2 regions of the Paenibacillus sp. CECT 9249 genome follow, and region 2 is predicted to be linked to the other one. Evidence: riboswitches for the same ligand, from Rfam matches in the RefSeq annotation. Region 2 holds a riboswitch; the other holds the start of a gene.
What was found. A riboswitch is a leader RNA that binds a small molecule or an ion and turns the genes downstream of it on or off. The one in region 2 is predicted to bind magnesium.

Region 1 (3,165 bases), on a different contig from region 2:
GTCGGTAAAGAAATCAAGCTATCTCAGCCGCAGCAATTTCTGGCGCAAGACCGCGATATCGTTCAGGAAGCTTATCCGGGGGATATTATCGGCTTGTTCGATCCCGGCATATTCCGCATCGGCGATAGCTTGAGTCAAGGTTCCGAGGTGACATTCGACGAACTGCCGACGTTCTCGCCCGAATTATTCGCCAGAGTCACGGTCAAGAATGCGTTAAAGCATAAGCAATACCAGAAAGGCGTCGATCAGTTGACGGAGGAAGGAACGATTCAGGTGTTCTACTCCACGGGGACGTTCGACGAGACGATTCTCGGCGTTGTCGGCCAGCTGCAATTCGAAGTGTTCGAATATCGGATGAAAGCCGAATATGGCGTGGAAGTGCTGCTGCAGCGGCTGCCGTTCCAATTCGGCCGCTGGGTTGTCGGCGACAGCATCGATCCGGCGAAATTCCGCATTAATTCGCAGCTTGTCAAGGACAAGAAAGACAATTACGTCGCCTTGTTCGAGAACGAATATGCGATGCGGACCGCAATCGACAAAATGCCTGACGTAAAATTTCTGGAGACGGCTCCGTAAGAGCCGTCTTTTCTTGTATTGCGATTAGGGGATATCGTGCCTGTTCCGATGCGTTCTGACGCTGAGAACGAGCCCTACCGCGATCATATTCGTCAATAAGGAGCTTCCTCCGTAACTTATAAAGGGCAGCGCGATTCCCGTCATCGGCATCATGCCGATATGCATGGCGATATTCTCGAAGATTTGCAAAGTCAACATTGAAATGACGCCGACCACGATGTACGACCCGGACAAATCTTTGCATTCGGACGCGATGCGGATCATCCGGTAGAAGAGCAGGAAGAACAAGATGAGCAATAACGCCGAGCCTGCAAACCCGAATTCTTCTCCGATGACGACATAAATAGAGTCTGCGTAATTATAAGGGATGAATCCGTTTTGCGTATAAAAACCGTGCTGAAACCCTTTGCCGAACAACTGCCCCACCCCGACGGCGGTGAGCGAATTCATGACATGCCAAGCGGAATTCGGATCCGCCCCGGGGTCCAGAAACGTTTGTATCCGTTCTAATTGATGCGGCTTAACAATTTTGGAGAATAGATTGAAATCGAAATAATACAAAGCAACGATGAGCCCGACGATGGCAGCGGCCGTTCCGGCGCCGACCGCAATATGTTTGATACGGATATTGCCCGACCATAGCATGCCGATATAAATGCTGATGAATACGATCGCCGTGCCTAAATCGGGCTGCATCAAGACCAACACAAACGGTACCGCCGTGAACAGAGTAATCGGCAGGATGTCGCTCCACACTTGAAGCGCGTCGCCCTGCCTTTTTTCTTGCAGTTTGGCAATGACGAGAATGAGCGCAATTTTCACAAGCTCGGACGGTTGAAATTGAATAAAGGCGAGATTGATCCATCGTCTCGATCCGTTAATCGTTACTCCTTGGAACATGACATAGATGAGGAATACAATCCCGATTCCGTATAAAAGATAGGATAATTTACGAACGAAAATTCGATAATCGATAAGCGCCAGCACACAGACCAAAATACCGGATACCCCGTATAGCAGCAGGTTGTTCATGTGCAGTCCTTCGTATTTCGTAAGATTGGTTGCGCTGTAAATGGCGATGGTGCTCACGGCCATGAAAATGCCGACAATAAGCAAAATGATATAATCCAGTTCTCTCCACTTTTTAAACATGCATATTACCTCCAATAAAAAAAATGAATCCCCTAACTACTAGAGGATTCATGGAATATGCAAATGCAAATAGAAACTTCCGATGTCCCTCCAAGTCGAGTTTTGGCACTATACAACGTAAAGGCAACGTCGAGCGTTGTCTTAGCCACATTATGAAAAGCCTTAATCCGGCAATCCCTGTTCAACCCATGGGCATCTTTCGATATTTCTGGGCAGTGGCATCTGTTTGTATAGGAGCCTCACCTAACGAGGTAATTGGCAAATCATTTTATTATCTATAGCATCATACGACTCATGCCGATGAAATGTCAATACTTCTGGAGGAAAAAGATATAAATAATGGCAAACACTACTGAAGAACAACTTTGTCCCCTTCGTTCAGCCCGCTGATCACTTCGGTTTTATCCGCCGTCTCCAATCCGATTTCAATAAATGTTTTCTCGAGTCCTTCCGGGGTCTGCTTCATAACATAGTACTTGTCGTTTTCCCGCTGCACGGCCAGCGTCGGCACGACGACGATATTCTCCTTATTGGCGATTTCAATCTCGCCCGTCAAGCTGAGGCCGGCGATCAAATTCTCGTTCGGCTGCAGATGAATATTCACTTCGAATTGCGCGGCTTGGCCGGAGCTTTGATCCGTTCCCGACTTGGCAAATTTGGAGACGCGTTCGACGCTGCCCTCAAGCGTAATATTTTTCAGCGCATTGATCTTCACCTTAACCGGCATGCCCGGCTTGATCTGAAATACGTCTTGTTCGCCGACGTACGTTATCAGTTGAAGTTTGCCTAAATCGACGATTTTGCCGAGCCGGTCGCTTTCCTTGACGGCCTGCGGAATTTTGCTGGAATCTTCGAATAGAAATATGCCGGCGTCCGGCGCGGCAAACTTCGATTGGCCGAGCTTCTTTTTCTTTTCCTCAATATCCGTTCGATTGATCTGTTCATTAACTTCGTTTAATTCGTTTACAATTTTGTTTTGTTCTTTTTCCACAAAATATTTTTTCGATTCGTATTCCGTCGTCAATGGCGGAGCTTCGTGTTCGCTCATGGCAGCCTGCAGCTCATTCAATCTTTTTTCCAGCTGCGCCTTTTTGGAATTCGCCTCCATCAATGCAATATCGTTGCTGAGCTTGGTGCCGTCGAGCTCGAACATGATATCGCCTTTTTTCAATTGCGTCCCGTCTTTCACATGCCATTTCACAACATCGCCGGAATATGGCGCATAGATGAAAGTTTCATTCAAGTAAGAGGATTTCCCTTTCACTTCGATCGTCTTGGACAAATTTTCGCGGGTGACATCGAACTGCAGCATCGTTTCCGCTCCCAAATCGACGGGCGCTGCCGCCGGAGGTTTACTGAGCCGATATAAAAAGAAACTGATAGCGATAATGACGATTCCGAGGACGCCCAGCCAAATTTTTTTCTTCAATGATTGTT
Region 2 (3,165 bases):
TCTCGATCGTAAATACAAAACCCTTTCGGCGGCGCAAATCGCACCTGAGGAAATGCAAATGTTTCTGCAAAATCCTCTTTTCCAATCCGAAAAACAAGCGGGGATCGTTGCCGGACGATTATAGATTCAACATTAGTTTGGCCATTGTGAAGTAGATGATCAATCCGGTTCCGTCAACCAATGTTGTAATAAACGGACCTGAAACAACGGCCGGGTCGACTTTTAATTTGTGTAAAACGAGCGGCAAGATCGCCGAAACGAGGGATGACCAGATGACAACAAACACGGCGGTGACGGCAACTACCGAGCCGATGTCGAATCCCACCCCCAGAAACTCCGCCCGCACAAAGGCGGCAAGTCCCATACAAATCCCGAGAAAAATACCTGTGGCTACTTCTTTGCCCATTACTTTGAAAATATCCTTGAATCTGACTTCGCCGAGAGCCAGTGCGCGAACGAGCGTCGTTACCGTCTGCGTTCCCGAGTTGCCTCCCGTGCCGATCAGCAATGGTATAAAGAAGGTTAAGGCAATCACTTCGGACAGCGTATCTTCAAAGTGGCGCAGCACATTCCCCGTATAAGCCTCCGCGACAAACAAAATGAGCAGCCATCCGATACGTTTGCGGAACAATTTCCAAATGGAGTTTTTAAAATAAGGCTCTTCTAGCGGCTGACTTCCGCCCAGTTTCTGAAAATCCTCGGTCGCTTCTTCATGAATGACATCGATCAAATCGTCTACGGTAACAATTCCAATCATCCGGTTGTCGTGAGTAACGACGGGGATCGCAACCAAATTATAATTGGTTAAAATATTCGCGACTTCTTGCTGATGCATATCGGCGGGAACGGAAATGACATCTTCTTTCATGATATCCCCTATTTTCGATTCGGTACCTGCCATGATCGTATCTTTCAGCGATACGATGCCGACTAGCTTTCCATAAGTGTCGAGAACATAGATATAGGAAACAATTTCGGCCTCATGTCCGACTTTTCGAACATGCCGCAAAGTCTGGTCTCCCGTCCAAGAATCCCGAACGGCAATGTATTCCACTGTAGCGAGACTCCCTGCCGTTTCCGGGGGATAGTTCATCAACGTGCTCAGTTTATCCCGATAATCGAGCGGCAATAACTCCATTAATTTATCCGCTTGATGAGGATGAATGGCTAAGAGCAAATCGACGACCTTATCGCTTGACATTTCATGAAGCAGCAAGGTGGTCGTTTCTTTGCTGCTCCGAACGAGAATGCGATATTGCAGTTCCGGCTCGATATATTCGAGAACTTCCGCACTTAACGGAATGGGAAACATGGATATAAGCGCGAGCTGTTCCTCACTGTCAAGATCTGTTGTTAACATTTCCGCTACATCAAAAGGTTGAAAACGGGATATGAAGTCGCGTATTTCGGACTCCTTATGATGGGCTAGCAATTTTTTGAGTTCTTGTACCATGAACATTGCCTCCTTCATGAACATTTTTTTCTCCACACAAAAAAACACGCCCATAACGAATGAAGGCGTGTTATACCCGAAAAATCGACACCTCCATTCGTTGAGTTTTAGCACTGTATGGCATAGGAGCGGAATCCAGCTACATTAAAAACCACCTTATGTCGATGGCTTCTGTTGACCCATTGGCGTCTTTGGACATTTCTGGGCAGCAGCATTTCTCCATACAGGAGCCTCACCTAACGAGGTTCGTATTTTATTTCCGTGGAAATCGACCGAAACCAAAAAAGCCCTCCCATAAAGAGAGAGCCTTCATCCGTTTCCTTACGCGCAAAGGTTGCTCGCATGTTACATAGGCCCGCACAAATCGAAGCACGCCTCGCACATATCGCGAAACATGCGCAAATCGCCGCATGGGGAACATGGGAGGGCCGTAGGGAAAGGACTCTTCCTCTTTACTGAATCTCGCCTTCGGTTATCGTTTCGACTCGGACTTCCTTCCATGATCCCACCCCTTTCTCAAAATGAAAATCCTCCGGAGTCTGAAGGTTTGTATAGGAGACTCGCCTAACGAGGACAGAACGACTACAAGTTTTATCGTACTCCCAACCGTTTATGCTGTCAATGACAATTGCTGATCGCCAGAAAAAGTAGCGAGTAACGGGAATCCGTTTTGACAAAATGTCAACATCGATATATATTATAAGCAAACCGGTTTTTAGAAAGGATCGTCAGTATGTCTGAACAGAAGAACAGCGGCACCCTTGGCTTATTGTTGAAGAGACTGTTACAGGAGCGCTCTTTATCCATAAGGAAATGCAGCGAACTCACCCAGATTGATCCGGCCACCGTCTCGCGGATCATAAACGGGAAGCGAAAAGCGACTCCGGAACATTTGCAACGATTTGCCGATTGTCTCGAGGTTCCCGTCTCGGAGTTGTTTGCCGCTGCCGGTTACTCTGTCAATCGGCGGGAATCGGATATTCATGCCTCGATCGACAATATTCAAGACATCCTCGAATCCTCCAATGTACATTATAATCAGTTCAGCGTAGAGAATGTCGAACGGGAATTGGCCAAATACGAACAGTATGCGCAAACGGAAGAAGGCAAAGAAACGATACTGCGGCAATTTGAGACAAAGCTTCAAAAAATAAGCGGTACCGGACCGTTTATTCATCAGCTAAAAGATATGTACGAGAAATTCCGCATAAACAAAGGCGCTCCATGGGAGATGGCATTAATCGGAAGCGCATTGATTTATTTTATTTCGCCAGTGGACGTTATTCCGGATTATATTTTTCCGATTGGTTATATAGACGATGCTATTGCCGTAAAACTGATTGCGAACGCTCTCCAGACACCGAAATTGTTCAAGCCGTCCGAATAACGGGACGTTCGTGAAAATCAAAAATAGATGTAATGGGTTGTTGAGACGGACTCGGCGACCCTTTTTTCTCGACATAAACGGTTATTCCGTTCTATTGACAAAATTCAATCAACTCGTTTCCCATTTGTCAACATTTCATGTAAATGGATATGCACACTGTTGCTAATCGCCAATATAATGTTCATTAAATAATCGTCAAAAGGAGTTTTTCATATGACATCATGGTTTATTATTGCTGCGTTAACCTTCTCGTCAAGCATTGACAATTTGGGAGTAGGCCTGTCTTATGGGATTCGCAATATCCGTATAAGTTTGCTTTCAAATT

Region 1: it holds a riboswitch for magnesium, as region 2 does, so the genes downstream of both, LQ229_RS03570 (FtsW/RodA/SpoVE family cell cycle protein) here and mgtE (magnesium transporter) in region 2, are expected to answer to the same signal.

Annotation. Positions count from the first base shown of each region.
Region 1 is NZ_CAKKLI010000003.1:12,478-15,642, forward strand. Features, by position in the region: gene LQ229_RS03565 (peptide chain release factor 3) at 1-576, shown strand, start outside; gene LQ229_RS03570 (FtsW/RodA/SpoVE family cell cycle protein) at 601-1,728, opposite strand; M-box (ykoK) riboswitch at 1,810-1,986, opposite strand; gene LQ229_RS03575 (efflux RND transporter periplasmic adaptor subunit) at 2,078-3,157, opposite strand.
Region 2 is NZ_CAKKLI010000004.1:119,730-122,894, reverse strand. Features, by position in the region: gene mgtE (magnesium transporter) at 119-1,453, opposite strand; M-box (ykoK) riboswitch at 1,538-1,704, opposite strand; gene LQ229_RS05570 (DUF1232 domain-containing protein) at 2,187-2,840, shown strand; gene ytaF (sporulation membrane protein YtaF) at 3,054-3,165, shown strand, end outside.